DNA from 2 places in the Pueribacillus sp. YX66 genome. Region 2 is predicted to be linked to the other one. Evidence: a T-box and tRNA genes for the amino acid it is inferred to sense, from the RefSeq annotation. Region 2 holds a T-box; the other holds one or more tRNA genes.
What was found. A T-box is a leader RNA that pairs with one kind of tRNA and senses whether it is charged. The one in region 2 lies ahead of ABU914_RS11220 (valine--tRNA ligase), so its partner is inferred to be a tRNA-Val.
Positions count from the first base shown of each region.

Region 1: it has a tRNA-Val gene. The T-box ahead of ABU914_RS11220 (valine--tRNA ligase) is inferred to sense a tRNA for this amino acid. The anticodon was not compared.

Region 1 covers NZ_JBEUEL010000014.1:10,259-15,399, forward strand. Annotated here, with positions in the region: gene ABU914_RS07915 (hypothetical protein) at 1-159, shown strand, start outside; gene ABU914_RS07920 (YolD-like family protein) at 156-506, shown strand; gene ABU914_RS07925 (hypothetical protein) at 526-678, opposite strand; gene ABU914_RS07930 (hypothetical protein) at 804-935, opposite strand; gene ABU914_RS07935 (catalase) at 1,241-3,301, shown strand; tRNA gene ABU914_RS07940 (tRNA-Val) at 3,633-3,705, opposite strand; gene ABU914_RS07945 (YusW family protein) at 4,170-4,655, shown strand; gene ABU914_RS07950 (hypothetical protein) at 4,755-5,030, shown strand; gene ABU914_RS07955 (FbpB family small basic protein) at 5,068-5,141, opposite strand, start outside.
Region 2 covers NZ_JBEUEL010000025.1:6,737-11,877, forward strand. Annotated here, with positions in the region: gene ABU914_RS11215 (bifunctional folylpolyglutamate synthase/dihydrofolate synthase) at 1-185, opposite strand, end outside; gene ABU914_RS11220 (valine--tRNA ligase) at 444-3,077, opposite strand; T-box leader at 3,143-3,367, opposite strand; gene ABU914_RS11225 (hypothetical protein) at 3,483-3,692, shown strand; gene spoVID (stage VI sporulation protein D) at 3,693-4,760, opposite strand; gene hemL (glutamate-1-semialdehyde 2,1-aminomutase) at 4,900-5,141, opposite strand, start outside.

The DNA of each region.
Region 1 (5,141 bases), on a different contig from region 2:
CTCATTTATATCGATCGCCATGAAAGACTGAGTCAGCGAAAAGTGTTTATTTTATCTGAGCGAAATGACAGTCTACTCGCTTACTGCTATACAAAAAGAAGGATTCGTTCCTTTTTACTGAACAATATTTTAGGGGTGAGAAAGGTGAATACTTTATGACATTCAAACCATCAAAGATTACACCAGGATTTAATTTAACATGGGAAAGCAGCCGCATGATGCTGCCGGAGCACGTTGCCATGTTACAACAGCGAAAACAACTTCAGCGCAAAAGAAGCAAGCCGGAGCTAGATATGCAGGCGATTGAAGAACTTGAATGTAAAATACAAAGCTTAGTTGAGCAGAAGAAAGAGGCTGTTATTACAGTATTTGAGGAATTCGGTAACTGCGTATATTTAGGCAAAATTGCGAAAATAGATCCAGTAATGCGGAGAATAAAACTTGTCAGAGATGGCGAAGACATCTGGATAAAATTTGATGAGATTATTGAGATTGAAGAAAAGTAAAAGCTAGTCCAAACTAGCTTTATTTAAACAATCGTCTCAACGCTTTTCCAGTTGTTTTTCCAGTAACTCTCCTAGCTACTCTTTTTCCGACTGTTCCCTTTTTTATAGCATTGACATCACCAAGTATTTTCGAAAGTGTATAAAGAAAGCCGCGAGTTTTTTGAATGGACATGGCGTCACCTTCCTAATAACATAAGAATAATCTCTCAAACATTCATTTACTCCCAAAACTTCGGAAAAAGCCTTTCTCAAAGTTTCAGGCAAAGACATCGGTAAGCAAGCTAGCCGGTCTGCAATTTACATAAGTAACATGACCATTAAAACAAGACCGACAATTAGCAAAACGAGAATTCCAATACCAATTGCCATTAAACCGCGAGGATTGGGAGAATCATTTGATGTCTTTTTCTTTTCTTGATTTTCACTCATGCTAACCCTCCGTATTTAAAACGATATTTTCATTTTACCGTATCTAACTATTAAAATCATCCTTCTTTTTTAAAATTTGGAAACTGAACATTTTTTGTAGATTGCAACATTGTGAAACGGAAGATAAGAGGTTAGGGTAGAACGTTCGGCTTGTGAGCTCATCCTTATAAACACGAGCATTATATTATGTAGACGGTATTACTATAAATCTAATGGTGCAAATCGAAAAAAACGTTCTAGGTCTAAAAAATTCCTGTATGTATATATATGTAAATAAATATTAAGCGCAAGGGTGGGGTCATGACGTGGATGATAAGTCATCAAAAAACGAAAAGCGTTTAGTCAATGATGCTAAACAAGAGCAATTAGATCGGTATCGGGTACAAAACAAAGGAAAACCGATGACTACGAAAGAAGGATTAAAAGTCTCAAATGACGAGGAAATTTTAAAAGCTGGTGTACGTGGTCCAGGTTTAATTGAAGACTTCTATTTTTTGGAAAAATTTGGTCACTTTAATCGAGAAGAAATCCCAGAAAGGGTCGTTCATGCAAGAGGTTACAGTGCCCATGGGGAATTTGAATGTTATCAATCGATGAAGCATGTGACAAAAGCTGGTTTTTTACAGGAAGCTGGTAAAAAGACGCCATTGACTGTTCGTTTTTCTACCGTACAAGGCCCTAAAGGTTCCTATGACACAGCGAGAGATTTACGGTGTAAAGGTGTTAAATTTTATACAGAAGAAGGAAATTACGATTTGACTACGATTGCCATGCCTGTTCTCATTGTTCAAGATCCTTTGAAGTTTCCGGATATGATTCACGCATATCAATCGAAGCAAGATGATGATATCCCAACGGCTACTGGGGCCCATGACCGTTTTTGGGATTATGTCGCGAATAATCCAGAATCGCTACATATGGTGACATGGATTATGTCTGATCGCGGTCTCGTAAGAAGTTACCGTATGATGGAGTCCTGGTCAATTAATACGTATTTATTTATTAATGAACAAGGGGTTGCAACCTTTGTTCGATTCGTTTGGAAGCCGGTACTTGGTGTTCATTCCCTACTGCAAGATGAGGCGATTAAAATCGGTGGCCTCGATCCCGACTTTCATAGAAAAGATTTAAGAGAAGCGATTGCAAAGGGGGCTTATCCAGAATATGAATTAGGCGTGCAGCTTATTCCAATGGAGGATGAATTTAAATACGACTTTGATATTCTCGATCCAGCAAAATTTTGGCCTGAAGAGCTTATTCCAGTACAAATCATTGGAAAAATGACGTTAAATCGAAACATTGATAATTACTTTACAGAGTCAGAACAAGTCGCATTTAACCCAGCCAATGTCGTTCCAGGAATCGGTTTTTCTAACGACCCTGTTTTACAAGGAAGGTTATTTGCTTATCGAGATACGCAACACCATCGTCTAGGCAGTGCAAATTATGATGAATTACCAATTAATCGTCCCCTCTGTCCGTTTCATAACAATACACGAAGAGGTGTGATGAGGCAGCGAATTGATGTCGATCAAGTCAACTATCATCGAAATTCATTAGCGAATAATACACCGTATACGACACCTCCAGAAGAAGGGGGATATGCTCATTATCCGAAAAGAGTGGAAGGGCATGTTATCCGAGGTCGAAGTAAGTCGTTTAACGATTTCTTTTCGCAGACGAGAATCTTTTGGAATAGTTTAACACCAGTTGAAAAACAACACACGATAGAAGCATTTAGCTATCAGCTCGGAAAAGTAAGAAGTGAATCTGTACGGCAGCAAAACGTTAACTTATTAGTTAATGTAGACAAAAATTTAGCAAATATTGTTGCTGATAATATTGGTGTTAATCGGCCGACTGGAACACACGTACCCGTATCGACAAAATATCCATCCCTTAGCCAGACTAGCACACCAAAATACGCTTACACACAAAAAGTTGGTGTATTAATAGATGATGGTTTTAACGGTAGAGAAGTTACAAATGTGCTTAACTTTTTACGACAAAGTGGAGTTTTTGTTGTCATCATTAGTTCTACGCTAGGTTCGGTCACAGGTAATGATGGGACAAAATTGAAAGTGGATGAAACGTTCATAACAACAAGTCCTTATCTCGTTGACTCCCTTTATGTCGTCGGAGGACGTTCCAAAAATCAAAACAAATTTAATTCTGATGTTACGTATTATGTACATGTAGCATATAAACATTATAAGCCTATTGGAGTGGCTTCAAGCGGAAAAACTTTTGTTCGCGCATCGGAAAAGAACAATTTAGCTGGCGTTGTTTTCGCGGAAAATAATCAAAACTTCGGAAAAGACTTTATCTCTGCTATTCAACAGCAACGTTTTTGGAATAGGAAATAATGCTGATAAAGAAGGAGCGTCAAAGAAAAGTAAACACTCTTTCAAGTTTATTTTTGTATTGAGTTCTTCATTCCGCACCAATTTAAATTCAGCTCTTTATTGTTCATGTGATTCTCAAAATTTCAATGTCACTTCATATTTTCAAAAAAGATAGCTAAGCGCAACATGTGCGTCAATTAACTTCACTATCATTTACTAAACTGAAGTAAGCTTAAAGTATCTATGTCCCTTCGAGAGCTGGAGGAAAGTTAAAGATAGATTTCTACATTTCTCAAATTTTTTTAAAAGATAAATAAAATAACCACTTCATTTTTATGAAGTGGTTGATTTATGACCCGTACTGGGCTCGAACCAGTGACCTCTACCCTGTCAAGGTAGCGCTCTCCCAACTGAGCTAACGGGTCATTTTGCTGACAGATATAAATATATTAAATTAATGAGGACTTGTCAATGGATTATTTTTACATTTTAACAATTTTGTATGTTATTATTAAAAAGCTTTCGCGATACCGAATCACTATCATGTTTTCATTAAGAGTTTAAAAATTACGCTCATAGGAAATAGTGAAGACGATACGAAAAAGGTAACGTCAAAAGATTTATGAAAACTCTCCGAAAATTGAAGGCTTGACATTGAGCCTCCACGAGCATGACTCTTTACGTAAAGACGCAGCAATCCTGTTGCGTAAGGCTTTATAGCCTATCATTCTCGTCACTCAATGTAAAGCCTCAGCGGGAAAATGATGTTAAGCTCCTCTCATAAAGGAGGGAGAACACTTTTTGCCCTTAAGTTCATTAATACCAAGGGCTTTACAGTTTTTCATTAAAAAACTTTTGACAATACAACGAAAAAAGAGGGAGTGTAAGAATGAATAAATTTTTCAGTATCGTTTTCATGCTTGGATTTGCCCTTGTCGCATGTGCACAGGACAATACAGCGCCAGACAACCCGACGATTAATGAAGAGCCTAGGATAGACAACACGAATGATTCAAATGAAGAGAACAATGAGATAACCGAAAAAATCGATGAGCTTCCTTTTAACAAGTTTGAGCTTGATGTTGACTATGATGACAAATTTGATGTTGAAGTGGAACTTGAACGAAATCCTAGCGGAAACATTGATGTTGAATACCGTGATGAACGTAAAGGTGTTGATGAAAGAGGAGGAGAAGCGTTTCATTTACTATATGAGAAGTTAAAAAATCTAGACATCGATCAAAACTTAACTGATGACGAAGTGATTGCTAACGTCCTACAAACGTTTGAGTTAAATAGAGATTATACAGAACTTGACTTAGTCATCGTTTTTAATGATGGAACAAGAAGAGAGTATATTGACGAAAAAAAATAAACAATGACGTAAATTTCACATTTATAAAGACCTTTTGTGCGGAAAATATAGTAAAATGCCATATAAAGAAAACAATATAATAAAGAGTGAGGAGTTCATATGGCAAAACGTATATTTCTTGCACTATTACTAATGTTTATTTTTCCGATACAACAAATCGAAGCGAAATATGAATTAAAAGTAGCTGAAAACGAATCCATAAATGTTAACACGACTATGGTGGTAGTTGCAGATGATATTGAAGGGAAAGTTCCTGCAAAAGAAGCCCACGAAAATTCAGAGAAGTGGGTAAACATCTTTTTAATCGTTATTTTTATACTTGCTGCAGTTGGCTTAACAGCAATCGGAATTGTTATCTTTAAAAGCAAAAAATAAAACCTGATTCTTAGCGAAGAATCAGGTTTTATTATACTTATGAGCCTGTTTTAGTATATTTAGCACGTCTAGCGTACTTTTCATCAAGTCTTTTTTCAATCGCTTCCATTT
Region 2 (5,141 bases):
AACATTTGTGCCAGATATTCAATTGTTGACCCTTTTCCGTTCGTTCCAGCAACGTGAATTGTTTTCAATCTACGCTCAGGATGATTCAATTTTTCAAGCATCCATTCCATGCGTTCAAGTCCCGGTTTGATACCAAATTTCAACAATCCTTGCAACCAATCAAACACTTCTTGAATTGTATTCACCGTAGTTCACTCCTTTTGCAAAACAAAAGGCGAGAAGATCCACCTCACATTTAAGTTCGACTCGCGAACTTGAAAAAACTCACCAGATGGAAATCATACCTCGCCTATTTGTATTTTTTAAAGCACATTAAACTATGAAATCGCTAAAGGTCTGTTCTATTTGCCACGTCTTGAAAAAATTTATTCACTGCGTTCATACGCACGCTAGAATCCTTATTTAATCTCGCTAACTAGCGCTATAGCGATGGAAGTCTCGCTTCACAGTTTGAGTTCAGCCATGCGTTGTTTCACGAGTTGTCGTTTTTCGAGATAATCTTTTTCTTTTGCTCGTTCTTCTTCAACAATTTTTTCTGGTGCTTTGCTCACAAACCCTTCATTTGAGAGCTTTTTCTGAACGCGCTCAACTTCTATTGTTAGCCTGTCGTACTCTTTTTTCAAACGTTCAAGCTCTTCCTCAATGTTGATCAGCTCTTCAAGTGGCAAGTAAATTTCTGCGCCTGTTATGACTTGTGTAACCGATTTTTCTTGTGGTTTTGCGTCGCTTGAAATCGTTAAAGCATTCGTATTACAAAATCTTTCAATATACGCTTCGTTCTTTTTTAAAATTTGTTCGATTCCATCTGACATCGGTTTCACATCCATTGCAATCGGTTTGCTCGGTACCACGTTCATTTCGGCACGGATGTTACGAATCGTACGAATCACTTCTTGAATAAGTTGCATTTCTTCAAGTGATTTAGGAGCATGCCACTTTTCTTGCTTTTCTGGCCATGTTGCAACAGTAATGGAATCGCCTTTGTGCGGCAGATGCTGCCAAATTTCTTCTGTTATAAATGGCATGAATGGGTGCAAGAGACACATCGTCTGTTCGAGTACATAAGCAAGAACAGAACGTGTCGTTTGCTTTGCTTCTTCATCCTCGCCGTAAAGTGTCAGTTTCGCCATTTCAATGTACCAATCACACAGATCATCCCAAATAAAATGATACAATTTGCTTCCAACTTCGCCAAATTCATATTTCTCACTTAACGTTGTAACTGCTTCAATTGTTTCATTTAATCTCGTTAAAATCCATTTATCCGCGAGTTGCATTTCTCCATCTAAAGAAATCTCATCATACGTTAAACCGTCCATGTTCATAAGTGCAAAACGCGATGCGTTCCAAATTTTATTTGCAAAGTTCCAGGCTGCTTCGACTTTTTCCCAGTAAAAGCGAAGGTCATGTCCAGGCGCGCTACCTGTAACGAGGAAATAGCGAAGAGCGTCTGCGCCATATTTGTCGATGACTTCCATTGGATCGACGCCATTGCCTAATGATTTACTCATTTTTCTTCCCTCTGAGTCACGAACGAGTCCATGAATGAGAACGTCTTTAAACGGACGTTCACCTGTAAATTCAATCCCTTGGAAAATCATCCGTGCTACCCAAAAGTAAATAATGTCGTAACCCGTAACGAGTACATCAGTTGGATAATACCGTTTGAAGTCTTCTGCTTCTTCATCAGGCCATCCCATCGTTGAAAATGGCCAAAGCGCAGAACTAAACCACGTATCGAGTACGTCTTCATCTTGTTCCCAATTTTCACTGTCTGCTGGTGCTTCATGCCCGACATAAATTTCGCCTGATTCTTTATGGTACCAAGCCGGAATCCGGTGTCCCCACCAGAGCTGTCTTGAAATACACCAATCCCGAATATTTTCAATCCAACGTAAATACGTTTTTTCAAACCGATCAGGAACAAAATTCACTTTTTTATCCGATTTTTGCAATTCAATCGCTTGTTCAGCGAGAGGTTGCATTTTAACGAACCATTGTGTCGATAAATACGGTTCGACGACGGCACCGCTACGCTCAGAATGTCCGACAGAGTGAACGTGATCTTCAATTTTGAAAAGAACGCCCTGCTCTTGTAAATCTTTAACGATTTGCTTACGGCAATCGAAACGATCTAGCCCTTCGTATGGACCCGCATTTTCATTCATTGTACCATCTTCATTCATGACGAGAATGCGTTCAAGATGATGTCGATTTCCAATTTCAAAGTCATTCGGATCATGAGCTGGTGTGATTTTAACCGCTCCAGAACCGAAGTCCATATCGACGTAATCATCTGCAACAATCTCAATTTCACGATTCACAATCGGCAACATGACTTTTTTTCCAATTAAATGTTTGTAACGTTCGTCATTAGGGTGAACGGCTACTGCAGTATCACCGAGCATTGTTTCGGGACGAGTCGTAGCAACTTCAATATGACCTGAACCGTCTTTTAACGGATACTTCATATGGTAAAATGCACCTTGAATGTCTTTGTAAATGACTTCAATATCTGATAATGCCGTTTTCGTTTCTGGGTCCCAGTTAATGATATATTCGCCACGGTAAATGAGCCCTTTCTCGTATAGGTTAATGAACACTTCCTGCACCGCTTTCGATAACCTTTCATCCAGCGTAAAGCGTTCGCGAGAGTAGTCGAGACCGAGACCGAGCTTTGCCCATTGTTTCCGAATATGATCAGCGTATTCTTCTTTCCATTCCCACGACTTTTCGAGAAACTTCTCACGACCTAAGTCATAACGACTCATTCCTTCTTCACGTAGTTGCGCTTCGACACGTGCTTGTGTTGCAATCCCAGCATGGTCCATACCCGGCAGCCATAGTACATCATAACCTTGCATCCGTTTCATTCTTGTGAGCATATCTTGCAACGTGGTGTCCCACGCATGTCCAAGGTGAAGCTTTCCTGTTACATTCGGTGGTGGAATGACGATTGTATATGGCTTTTTCTTCGGATCAGCTGTTGCCTCAAAATAGCGCCCATCAAGCCAATACGCATACCTATTTTCTTCCGTTTTTTTCGGGTCATACTTTTTCGGCATTTCTGTATTCATCTTTGATTCCTCCAACTATTATCGTTCTGAGCAATGTGTAAAAAAACAAAAAAACTTCCATCCACAAAAAGGACGAAAGTTAATTCCGCGGTACCACCTTTATTCACAACTAAAATAAATTGTGCTTCTCATCAACATATCGGTGTTTAACCGGCTTCTCCTACTTTCATAGTTCAAAGAAGCTGCTCAAGGGTGACTTCTGCGCTGCGTTCCTTAAGAAATCTCTCAGCTACTGATTTCTCTCTCTTATAAGGTGCATTTCACATACTAATCCCTTTCATAGCATATCAAATCATTCAATTTGCTTAAATTTTACCGATTTTGCCATGAATCGTCAAGTCCATATGAACGTATTGTGTTATTTATACATACATTATGAACAACGAACGATGAGGAGGATAAAAAATGAATAGGTTCGGGAAAAAAAAGCAATATTATCGCCGTTTAAAATACCCACCGTGGTTGCTAACAGTTAGAGACACATGTGCTGCTTTCGTACTGCCATTAACGATCTTTCAATTTATACGCACTTTGCTGCTACCGACACCATTTGATGTCATTCTATTATTAATCCTTATCGGACTATCACTTTCATTGTTTCTTGAATGGTTTTAATCATGATTGATTTTCTGATTTCACTGGGATATACAAAATCTGACCTTCTTCAACTTGTTCATCGTGAAGCCGATTTAGTCTTGCGATTTGTGTAGGTTGAAGCTCATATGACTCCGCAATGGAATCAAGCGATTCTCCAGGTTGAATAATGCGCATGCGCAACCGTGAAAATTGCTCTTCTTCACGTGTCAGCATTTTTGTTAAATACAAAGCGTTTTCAGACCGGGTTTTCTGTTTGTTTTCTGTTTTATCTATTTCACCAATGTTAGTTTCTTGAAGCCCTTCAACATCCGACTCAACTTCTTCAACAGTTCGAACTTCTTCTACTTCAACAGGTTGCTCTTCATTTTCAAGCGTTTCAACTATGTCTTCTTCACTTTTATTACGTAACGACTCAAGTGCTTCATTCGGCTCGTTCTCTTCTTCACGACTTTTTAATTCGAATTGAGGACCGCTGTTTTGACGTTCCTCTTCTTCTTCCGTGTGCTCATTCTGAACCTCGTCCACTTCATGCAAGTCCATCGTTACTTCTTCTCTTTGACTATCAATCATGAACGATGTTTTATCTTTCACGTAAATGTCTTTCACTCTTTCTTCAAAATCATAGTTGTCAATAGGATCGTTTTCGTTCGTTTGCTCTTTTTGAATCCCTTCAATTGCTAATTCTGCGGACATTTGCAAGTTGCTTGCGTTCGGAATTCGATAATCAAACGTTTCCACCGTAACAACAATGTCATCGAGACTCTCGACACGATTGTTCGGGATTGTAATTTCAACAGGAAAATGATGTTGAAATTCAACTACATTATCATCAAGTTTACGAACTTCTTGTACTGAACGAAACGACATTTGCTCACTTGACCGTTCTAACGTCTCTTCTTTCTCAGACGTATGTTCTGAACGTTCGTATTCTCCACCTAACCGCAATGAACCTTTAATTGTTACGTAATCCCCTGTTTCTTCAACGTTAATGTCCGGCTCTAACGAGATCGATAGTATATTGTCAATTTCATCTCCTTGCTTAAACCAAATCGATTCATCAACGTTAAATTTTAATGAGTTCGTCATGCTATCATCACCTTTCTTCGTGCACCTCGATATAGTACAGGTTTATGCGGTGATAAAAACGAATATGATTAAAGAATGCAAGTGATACACGAAAATACCCGTACTCGATTTAAAATTTTGAGTACGGGTTTAAACGATTCTATTTACTTAATTTCTCGAAGGCAACACGAACGGCTTCAATTGTTTTTTCAATATCTTCATCACTGTGCGCCGTTGACAAAAACAGACCTTCGAACTGCGAAGGCGGAAGAGAAATGCCTTCTTGTAGCATCGCCTTAAAATAAGCAGTAAAATGGTCAAGATTAGACGTTCGTGCTTTTTCGTAATTCGTCACCTCTTCGTTCGTAAAGAACATGCCAATCATCGATCCTGCACGGTTGA